2 regions of the Anaeromusa burkinensis DSM 3853 genome follow, and region 2 is predicted to be linked to the other one. Evidence: riboswitches for the same ligand, from Rfam matches in the RefSeq annotation. Region 2 holds a riboswitch; the other holds the start of a gene.
The links. A riboswitch is a leader RNA that binds a small molecule or an ion and turns the genes downstream of it on or off. The one in region 2 is predicted to bind cyclic di-GMP.
Positions count from the first base shown of each region.

Region 1: it holds a riboswitch for cyclic di-GMP, as region 2 does, so the genes downstream of both, C508_RS0108175 (methyl-accepting chemotaxis protein) here and C508_RS19525 (HD domain-containing phosphohydrolase) in region 2, are expected to answer to the same signal.

Region 1 covers NZ_KB894590.1:80,495-86,365, reverse strand. The annotation lists gene C508_RS0108185 (glycyl radical protein) at 1-931, shown strand, start outside; gene C508_RS19835 (glycyl-radical enzyme activating protein) at 918-1,817, shown strand; gene C508_RS0108175 (methyl-accepting chemotaxis protein) at 1,949-4,030, opposite strand; cyclic di-GMP riboswitch class I at 4,256-4,341, opposite strand; gene hemB (porphobilinogen synthase) at 4,765-5,760, opposite strand.
Region 2 covers NZ_KB894597.1:57,045-62,915, forward strand. The annotation lists gene C508_RS19525 (HD domain-containing phosphohydrolase) at 1-3,288, opposite strand, end outside; cyclic di-GMP riboswitch class I at 3,457-3,541, opposite strand; gene C508_RS0112380 (amino acid permease) at 3,750-5,153, opposite strand; gene gabT (4-aminobutyrate--2-oxoglutarate transaminase) at 5,277-5,871, opposite strand, start outside.

The sequences.
Region 1 (5,871 bases), on a different contig from region 2:
CAGTACCAATTTCGAAGAATTCAAGTCGCTATTCTTTCGCCAAGCGGCTCATTTGATAAAAATCGGCATCATCGGCTCGCTTACCGCACAGAAAGTACATGCTGAAATTGTGCCACGGCCTTACCTTTCTCTCTTAGTGGACGGCTGCATGGAAAAAGGCCGGGATCTCAGCCGGGGTGGCGCCAAATACTGCCTAGGCCCTGTGCTCACAGGCATCGGCCTTGCAGACAGCGCCAATGCTCTAGCGGCCATTCGCAAGCTTGTTTTTGAAGACCAAGCGTACAAATTGCAAGATTTTGCTGCAGCTCTGGAACAGGACTGGGACGGATTTGAAGAACTCCGGCAGGCCGCCTTGCAATGTCCCAAATACGGCAATGACCTGGATGAAGTTGACGCTCTCGCCACAGGAATTTCCGATTTCTATCATAAGGAAATCACGCAATACACCGATATTTTCGGAGCGAAGTTCAACTCAGCCTTTATGGGTATTTCCAACTACATCCCTGCCGGCTCAGTAGTCGGCGCAACGCCGGAAGGACGCAAAGCAGGCACGCCCCTTACCGAAGGCGTCTCGCCGCATGCAGGCACCGATATAACCAGCCCCACCGCCGCCATGCGCTCTGCAGCAAAAATCAACCATGACATTCACAGCGGCGGAACACTCGTCAATGTGAAACTCTCGCCAACTCTGTTAGAGACGAATCGTGGCCTCAATAACCTGGCCTCCTTAATTCGCGCTTATTTTTCACTGGGAGCTTTTCATATTCAATTCAATGTCATTTCTCCAGAGATTCTACGCAGCGCTCAAGAGCACCCGGAAAATTATCGAGACTTGCTTGTCCGTGTTGCCGGCTACAGCACACAATTCGTAAATCTTTCTCGCAAAGCGCAAGACGCCATCATTGAGCGAACCACTTATGAAAGCATGTAACGTCTTTCAAATCCAACGCTTATCGGTCAACGATGGTGACGGCATCCGCAGCACCGTGTTTTTTAAAGGATGCCCGCTTCGTTGCCGCTGGTGCGCAAATCCAGAATCCTGGTCCCCTCATCCAGAATTGATGTTTCTAGCCCACAAATGCACCCACTGCCAACAGTGTGTTTCTCACTGCCCCGCTGGTGCGATTTTTCTGGAAGATAATCAGGTTCGTTTTGCGTCTTCAACCTGCAAGCAATGCTTTACCTGCGTGTCCGTCTGCCTCAATAAAGCACGCCAGAAAATGGGCGAGAGTCAGAGTATTGACGTTCTAATGCAGCAACTAAAAAAAGACTTTCTTTTTTATCTGGAATCCGGGGGCGGCGTCACTTTTTCCGGGGGAGAACCATTCTATCAAGAAGAAGCTTTGCGCGCATTAGTAAACCAATGCCAAAACCTCGGCATAGCTACAGCCGTCGAAAGCTGCGCTCAATTCAACTTCACTAACTGCAAAGATATTATTGAAAAACTAGATCATATCTTTTTTGATCTCAAAGTAATGGATCCTACCAAGCACCGCTACTTCACCGGAATAGACAATACAACCATCCTGCAAAACATCAAAGCGGCCTCCTATTTCAATGACAATATCGTCATTCGCATGCCTGCAATCCGCGAAGTCAATATTGACGATGAAAACCTCGAACAACTAAGCCGCTTTTTGCTTCAGCAAACGCGAGTCCGAAAAATTGAACTCCTCCCCTATCACACACTGGGAAAAGAAAAAATGGAAGCTCTTGGCCTTCCATTTACGAGCTTTACAGCGCCCACAGCTGACGAATTACAGGGGATAAAAGAAAAACTCGCTTGCAAGGGATTAGAGGTTGTCAGTTATTCTTAAAAACAGCTCCAGGGAACTTTCTTTAGAAAAAGAAGTCCCTGGAGCTGTTTTCATTACATGCAATTGGAAGTAGTGAGTCTCACGAGACCATCAAGCAGGAAACTGAAGGCGCTATCACAATTCGTTAAAGATTACAGTTTAAACTGAACCACCAAACTTCCCATCTTGCCTGCAATCTGTTCCAACGATACGGAGGAAGATTGAATCGACTTCATTTTCTCGCTTACTCCTGCCGTGTTCAACGATATCCCTTGCGCTTGTGACGAATTCTCCAAGATCACTTCAGCGACCGATTCAATGACTTGAGATATCTCTTTTACTTCATGAGACACTTGCTGCAATTGAGCGCTAATATTTTCCGTCGTATCAAAAAAAGCTTTTGCATCTTCCTTATATTGTTCTCCTACTTTAACAAAGGAGTTATAATCTTCATTTACGGTTCCATTGATAAACCCTAGTATCTCTTGGCTGCTTTCCACCAATTTTGATATCGTATTTTGGACAGCTTGCGTCATTGACTGAATCTCTCCTACCGCCGTCGCAGACGCTTCCGCCAGCTTTCGAACCTCCTCCGCGACAACGCCAAATCCTTTGCCGCTTTCTCCAGCTCTCGCCGCTTCAATCGCTGCATTCAGAGCCAACAAATTAGTTTGCTTCGAAATAGTTGCAATTACTTCCACCATAGAGGATATTTCTTCAACAATTTTGGACTCATCAATAGAGCGAAGCATACTTTTATTCATTTCATCGTATAACGAAACTGCCCTTGTTCTGGAAGCGTGCGCATTTCCCTCTAGTGTTTCTGCACGCTCTTTGATATTTTCCGCAACACTTCGTCCCTCTTCGGAAAAAAGAGCCATCTTTTCAATATTAGCTTCCACATTTCCAGCAGAAGCGTTTAATTCTTCCGTAGAAGCCGAAAGCATTTCTATCCCTCGTGACACTTGCGACGTAGCATCTGCTACATCATCAGCCAACAATGCTGATTGCTCGGAACTAACTGACAACTCTTTAGAAGCAATAATCAACCCTTCTGACTGTGCGGATATTCTTTGCAAAATATCTCTCATGTGAGCAAGCATTCGATTAATCCCTTTGGAGATACTACTCAATTCATCTTGCGAATGCAGTTCAATATGTACCGACAGATCTCCATTTTGAATTTTTTCTAGATTCTCTCCAATTATAGAAACAGCATTAGTAATGGATAAAACTAATGCAATACATACATACGCTAAGACAGGCAGTGAAACAAGAATAGCAATAATGACTATATTCGCCTGCTGCTCGTATTGCAGTACACGCGCATTACATAAATTCCACAAAGCTCCTCCTATGGAGGCAAACAACTGATCATTCGCGGAAATGGCTTGATCAATGTCTGGAAAATCCAATTGAACATAGCCTTTTTCTTTTTCAAGCTCTTCATCAAGCTTCTTTAAAAATTTGCTTTGGATTTTCGTGAAATCTTTTATTGGAACCCCAATGTCTTTCAGTATACTTTGACCTTTCACCTCATTAAATTCGCTTCCTGTTTGCATATCGGTGTTAACAGTGTCAACCAAAATTGCTAACTGGGAGCTCAAGGCAATTAGTTTTTTCCGCTCACTGTATGATAATCCTTCCGGCGGCTGAGCTGCTACAACTTCTCTAATTTTGTATAGAGATTCCGCAATAGCAAGGCTGCGAAACATCACTACATCCATACAATAATACGAATCCAAGTCCGGATCTAGGGTTAAATTGGAGTTATCAGAGATATTGGTATGCAACGTTGTAAGCGCCGCTGACAAATTTTCATATGAATTCGTATTTCCTTTTTCGACTTTATGCCATAACGCTTCACATTCTTCGATATTCTTTGATACTTGTTTATTTTCTTGAGAAGAATCTAAAACATGTTCATACGTTTGGTCTAACTTTTTCAGCTCGATCAAATCCGCTTCTACAAGGTTAGCCGCACCTTCTTTTTGCAAAAACCAATACTCTTGAATATGCCTAGTTAATCGTTGAGATAATTGAGCATACTCAACCCCATATACTTCTTTTTGTGAAAAATCTTTGCTTGCATAATTCCCCGAAAAAAACTGAAAGAGCGCGACGCTCAGTAACACTACTAAAATTAAGCTCACCATCAAAAACTTAGCCATTAAGCGGAATCGACTCATAATAAAAATTCCTGGTTGAAAAATCCGCCTTACCTTCATCACCATTTTCACCTTCCTTTGAAAAATTCGCCAGTCAGTACCATTTGCAAAATAAAAACAGGTATTTGAAAAAGAATTCCTCTTTCAAACACCTGTCGACATTGACATTCAACATTTCTATTCACTTTTTCTCAAATCCATTTTGAAGAGTATATACTGATACTCTTTAGGATAAAATGCAAATTAAAAACGCCGGTTACTTTAACCGGCGTCGCATTAGTAAGCATTCAAACCGGCAACCTGGCAATCATAGACATTCCGTCCTTAGACCCACGGCTTTGCGTCCTTGCTTTTCAGCAAGTTTGCCTTTTACATCCAATGTTTTTATTCATTTTTTACAGTCTAATCCATTTTTAAACAACAGTCAAACAACGCTTTGCATATTCATACTAATTTATACACTATTTTGCTATTTATGTTCAAAAACATGACTTTAGTCCAAAGCTATACTCTCGAAAAATAGAACAAGAGCATTTCTTTATCAATTCTATTGTTCCCCAAAACAAGAACCCGCTAATACCTAACAAACGCAGATATTAGCGGGTTTTATAATTTGGACAAAATCCGGATTTGATTGATGGAGGGGAACCCTACAGAATCACATGTACAAATTCAATTGAATCATACCGCCATAAATCAAAGTAGGAACCATTAGGGCTTCACTCGCCATTGACTTTCTCAGGACAAGCTTCACAATCCGGTTTTGCAAATTTACCGAACTGTTTCAGAACAACACTGACCTATTCATTGCGCAACTGTTTTGCTATATCTAAGGCAAAATAAGTGAGTATACCATCACAACCCGCACGTTTAAAAGCAAGCAAACTCTCTCCAATAACAATCTTGGGATCAAGCCACTCATTTCGAATAGCAGACATTAACATCGCATATTCCCCACTAACTTGATAGGCAAATGTAGGCACAGCAAATCGAGACTTCACTCGTTGAATGATATCCAAATAAGGAAGACCCGGTTTAACCATCACCATATCAGCGCCTTCCTCTAAATCCATGGCAACTTCTCGCAACGCCTCCTCTGCATTAGCCGAGTCCATCTGGTAAGTCTTCTTGTTATTTTTAAGAGACTTCCCTGAACCCAATGCTTCACGAAAGGGGCCATAAAATCCAGATGCATATTTTGCAGCGTATGACATAATTCTTGTATGAATCATTTCTTCTTCATCTAATGCGCTTCTAATCGCCGCAACACGCCCATCCATCATATCCGATGGAGCAATAATGTCTATACCGGCTTTCGCAAGTAAAAGCGCTTGTTGAGCTAATATATTTACACTTCTATCGTTATCCACATAGCCATTACACAAAATACCATCGTGCCCATGATCTGTATATGGATCAAGTGCAACATCCCCGATTAAACCAATCTCAGGGAAAGCACGCTTAAGTTTCTTCGCGGCTTGGCAAATTATATTATCGGGATTTATTGCCTCACTGCCCATTGCATCTTTTTTATCACCAGGCACAACTGGAAATAGCGCAATTGCCGGAATACCAAGCTCAACCGCCGGCCCCACGTGTTCCACTAACCGATCCAAGCCTACACGAAATTGTCCTGGCATTGATTTAATTTCTTCAGGCTCTCCTACCTCTTCGCGTATGAATATAGGCCAAATCAAATCATCAACCGATAATCGATTTTCAGCAACTAAACGACGATTCCATTCATCACTGCGATTTCTTCGCATACGTACTGTTGGGAACTTTCCTGTAAACATCTCTCCATACCTCCTCAGCAACGACCTTACTATATTTTAGGTCATGAGCTTATCATTTTAACGCAACACTAATTAGTATAACATAAGGATTGTTCTAGGCTAAACGACACC
Region 2 (5,871 bases):
CAATGCCAAAAACGAATCAACCAGTTTCGGTTCAAATTGCGAACCGCTGCAACGAAGCAATTCTTCAATAGCGTCCTTCTTTGTCATTGCTTTTCGATAAGGCCGATCACTAGTCATAGCGTCATAAGCATCCACAATACTCAATATCCGACACTGCAAAGGAATTTCTTCGCCCGCTAGACCCAATGGGTATCCTGAACCATCCCAGTTTTCATGATGTTTTAAAATCCAATCTGAAATCGGCTCCAAATCAATGGAAGCTTTTGCAATACGAAAACCAATTTCGCAGTGTTGTCGCATAATCTTCATTTCATCCGGCGTCAGCCTTCCCGGTTTCTTCAAAATGCTGTCGGGAATCCCCACCTTGCCCATATCATGAAATTTGGCAAACAAACGCAAATCGGCAACCGCACTGCTAGGCAAGCCAAGACAGCGCCCCATTTCCTCCAGCATAACACTCAAACGGTCCGCATGGCCTTCTGTAATATGATCGCGTTCTTCTAACGCCTTCATTAATGTCTGAACGATCGAATGTCGCACACTATGACTTTGGTGTATTTTTTGACGGTACATATAGGAATCTGCCAACTTTAAGGCCTGTTCCGCTTCAGAGGAATACTCCGCAATTTTCCACCCCATCGACAAGCTCACCGGCAATTGCAAGTACGTCTCATTATAGTCTTGCAAGCGTTTTTGATAGGTTTTCTCTAATTCTTCCATGCTAGTTGGCGAAGTATCAAAGCAAACTACTACAAACTCATCTCCGCCAACTCTGGCAACATAATCTGGAAATGACAATTCTTCTTCTAACAACGCGGCTACTCGTTTTAACAACAAATCGCCTTGCGCATGCCCTAACGTGTCATTGATCAATTTAAGGCCATCCACATCGCAAACTAAAATACCAATATTTCGTTTCTCTTCTGTTTTCATTTTTCCGAGGTCCGCTTCAAAAAATGATCGATTATACACACCGGTCATACTATCGCGCTGCATCAGATACTGTGCGTGCTCTTCCGCTTCACGTCTCGCAGTGATATCGCGAAGGGCAGCCAAGCAACACGTCTTATTTTCAAATTCCACGGTCGTTGCACTAACTTCTAAAATTAGCCGTTTACCGTTTCGAGCCTGAAACTCTTTTTCATAAATTGGATACGCCCCCTCTGCAACAACGGTTCGAATCACTTGCAAGGTTTTCTCTTGCTGTACCCCTTGTACCAGTACCTCTAAACCGTTCTCTTGCAGCTCTTGTTGTGAACATTGAAAAAGTTCTTCAACCCTTCGATTTGCTCTCAGTATGGCGCCGTTTTCACCATCAAAGACGATCAAACCATCCCCTGCCGCTTCAAAAATATCCACCGCTTGTTTTTGGCTGATTGCTAAGGCTTTCATGGTTTGCGCATTATCAACGGCAATGGCTGCCAGCTCCGCAAACGGAATCAGCGTATTCATTTCTTTTTCCCCAAAAACACGATTCTCCTCCGTAAAGGCAATACCAATAACGCCGAGGATACGGTCTTCCTTCTTCATGGGCACCATGGCAAAGCAACAAACTTCCGCCAACGAAGGATGCGTATTCCTTTTCGGCCACTCTTTATAATTGTTCACAATACAAGCTTCTTTTGTGCGAAGTACTTCGCCAATAATTCCAGATGTTAAGGAAAGCTTGATTCCAAAATGCTCCTTTTGAGCAAACAACCCGACTCCGCCTAGTCCTACGATAAGCTGTTTCGTTTCGTCCAGCAGCCCTACGGTTCCATGTACAGAGCCAGTACTCCTTGTGGCCCAGGAAATAATAATCGCTAGCAAGCTATCCACATCTTTTTGAGCCAACAATTGGGAAGATACTTCACTTAACGCTTTCAACAACGCATTATGCGAAAGCAGATCATGATTCACCTGCGCCGTTTTTTGATATTGCTCGCGCAGTTCTTCCTCCGTTGCAAGCAACTCTTCATGGGTGGCGCTTAACTGCTCGTAATGTTCCTGCAGTTTTTGTTTTGCTTGGACCCGCTCCGTAATATCAAAGGCGGCGCCTACAACAGCCCATACTGAGCCACTTTCATTTTTCAAAGGGATTAGCTGGTGGCTCCACCAGCGAGCTTGAAACAAGAATTCTCCTATAACCGTTTCCCCTAGCAGCGCACGTTGCACTTGATTCACAAGCTCTGGATGATTTTTATAAACCGCAAAAGCCGATGCGCCCACTTCACGACGAGTTCCCTGGGAGCCGTCGTTTTGCAAGCCTTCCCCCTCAGAAAGAGTAAAGCTCCCGTAGCTATCTAATGCATAAAACACGATGGGCGTATGTGCGATAAATGTACGGAGCCATAGCTCTTCTTTATGTTGTTTACGAAGACTAGATAACATATAGCTAGCTGCCAAAACAATGCCCAGGCTAAGCATAGACGCCGCCAGCAAAGATATGGTTCTATGTTGGTAGTATAAGTTCAATACGTCTTGCGAAGTCCCTACTTGAATAACAAGGGGATAGTCTTGCATCTTTCTATAGCTTTCGACCAACGTCTCCTTCGTTTGTGTTGCCAGAAAATCTCCATAGCTTTTAGTTATAATATCTTCTTGTTCTTCCAATTGTTGAAAAACGGGATCCTGACTTAGGTTATTACCAATTTCACTTTCACGGCCACTAGCCCGCACAACACCATCTAATCCGATAAAGCGAATCGTATAGTTCCGAGAAAAATTCATTTCCTGATAAAAAGAAGAAAAATACTCTGGTTTCATTGCAATAATGGCCACGCCAGCAAATTGTCCATCTGGATAGGCCAAGCGCTTCGTTAAATGAATACTAAGCCGTTGAGATGTTTTTCCTTTGTACGGCTTTCCAATATATAGTTCATCACGACCACTTTCGGTATGGTACAAAAAATGAGGAACATCCGCGATATTAATTCCTTGGCCTTCACCAATCGTATTTAAGACAAAATCCCCTTTATTATCTACTATACCGGCTGCTAATATAGGATCCAAACGAATTTGCCGAAAAAGTCTTTCCAGCCCTGGAGTCCTGGTATAGGTTTGCTCATATTCGTCTCTCATATGATTTAAGTAAAATTCATTTGTATTCAGCACACGACGAACATGCTCTTCAAAAGCCATCCCCATACGCTCGCAATCATGCTTGGCTTCTTCCATCACGGTTCGATGTTCAAAATAAAGCAAGCTCAACGTACTCGTCCACACAATGATAAGCAAACACGCAGAGCCAAATAAAAGAAAGCGTTTTAGAAATTGCCAATTTCGCAAAAATCCTTTTTTGTGCTGCAAGTATAAACCTCCTAGACTTCCTATTTATTAACCCTAGCTTGATTTTTCACAGGTCTCATGACATGGCCTCGACGCCTGTTACGCGATTATTTTACCGGCTTATTGGTTCAACTTTTTCTATAAAAAAATACCGGCCAAAATTGGGCCGGTATTTTTATGGCTATATGCCCCGGCAACTTGGCAATCATAGACAATCGTCCTTAGACCCATAGCTTTGCGTCCTTACCTTTCGGCAAGTTTGCTTTTTACAATTTTATTAGAAATCATTACATGACTAGAATCATTATATTGTAAATTTAGTCTAACTTCCTAGGCAACTATAGTCAATTACATTTTATTACAATTTCTAAGTCTAACTTATCTTTAAACATGGCCCTTCGTCTTAATGCCGCATAAAAAATAGCGTATCAGTAAAAGCTGATACGCTATAAAGTCTAACTTATTGGGGTCATATCATCTTTTCAATTAACCTGGCAACGTTCTTCCACTACGGCGACCGCTTTATTGCGGCTCTTCAAGACTTGATATGCCAAGAATAAGCCTCCATACCAGAAGGGCGCCACGTAAAGGCCCACTAAATTATCCGGATCATAACTCATCCCTAATACAACAGCCCCCAAGAAAAGCAACACGCCGTAATTTGCGTACGGAAAAAGAGGCATCTTATACTGCAACCGACTAAATTGCTCTTCGCTTAGTCCTTTGCGCCATTTTAAGTGAATACACATAATAAGAGCCCAAGTCCAAATACATCCAGTGACCGTACACGCCGACATAAAATAGAACACCGTATCTGGATAGGAAAAGTTTAAATATACGCCAACTAGACAAGCGGCGCTGGAAAATAAAATCCCATTGGCAGGAACTTGATGCTTGGAAAGAGTTCCCAAAAACCGGGGAGCTTCTCCCCGTAGAGATAACCCATAAAGCATCCGCCCGCACACATAGATACAGCTGTTCAGACAGGACGCCGCCGAGGAAAGAATAACAAAGTTCATAACTCCTGCCGCATAGGGAATTCCCATGCGTTCAAAGATAATCACAAACGGGCTTACCCCTTTAGGCAATGTATCCCAGGGACAAATGGAAAGAATAACCGTCATCGTACCAACATAGAAAATGAGGATACGCCAGAACACTTTATCAATGGCTGATTTCAAAGAATGCTTCGGATCTTCCGCTTCTCCTGCTGTAATACCAATCATTTCAACACCAGCATAGGCGAAAACTACCATAACCAAGGCCATGGCAACGCCTTTCAGGCCAAACGGCATGAAGCCTCCATGCGCCCATAAGTTTGAAAAGCCAATCGCCTCGCCGCCATTTCCGATGCCAAACAAAATCATAGCGGATCCTAAGAAAATCATCCCTATGATAGTAACCACTTTAATTAGAGCAAACCAAAATTCAAACTCTCCGTAATATTTGACGGCGGCCAAATTCACCGCTGCAATCACCCCTAAGCAAACCAGCGCCGCCAACCATTGCGGCGTATCAACAAACCAGTATCGCGCGTAAATACCTACAGCGGCAATTTCGCACATTGCCAAAACTACCCACTGATACCAATAAGTCCAACCGGTAATAAAAGAAACCGTAGGTCCGAAAAAAGTTTTAGCATATCCAGAAAAGGAAGCGGACACAGGATGTTCCACCGTGACTTCTCCCAAGGCCCTTAGCACAAAGTACATAACGACGCCGCCCAGAGCATACGCCAGCGTCAACGCCGGCCCCGCCATCTTGCTGGCGGAAGCGGAACCCATAAACAAAGCCACGCCAATAACCCCGCCAATGGCAATCAATTGAATATGTCGATTTTTTAAGTCTTTCTTTAGATTTTCCTTGGCAAACTCTCGTTTTTCCATGTACAGCCCCCCCTCTTAAAAACCACAACATAACATTTACACGCTGATTTATATAAAAAACGCCTGCAACACCTAGTTAGGTGATGCAGGCGTCTTTGCCCAAGTGTGCCTACCTTCGCAAAATCAGCATGTAGCTGCCGCTTTTTGAATGTTTCTCTCCAAAATTCCAAGGCCTTGATCCAATTGAGCATCTGTAACCACCAACGGAATCAGCAAGCGAATCACATTTCCGTAAATACCGGCTCCAATCACCAAGAGACCGTCTTCTAAACACAGCTTGATGACGCTAGCCGCCATTTCCTTAGCAGGCTCTTTCGTCTTCCGATCTTTTACCAGCTCAATGCCAATCATGGCCCCTAAGCCCCGCACATCGCCGATCGCCGCGCACCGTTCCTGCAGATTTTGCAAACGTTTCATGGTTACATCGCCAATATGCTGCGCCCTCTGACATAGATGATTGTCTTCCATATAGCGAATCGTTTCCAAACCAGCAACGCAGGACAGAGGATTGCCGCCATAGGTACCGCCAATTCCACCGGCTCCAGGCGCATCCATTACCTCCGCCTTGCCAGTAACAGCACTCAACGGCATGCCGGCAGCAATTGATTTCGCCGTAGTCATGATATCCGGTTCTACGCCCCAATGTTCGATAGCAAACATCTTTCCAGAACGTGCAAAGCCAGTCTGAATCTCATCGGCAATAAAAAGGGTATCGTTT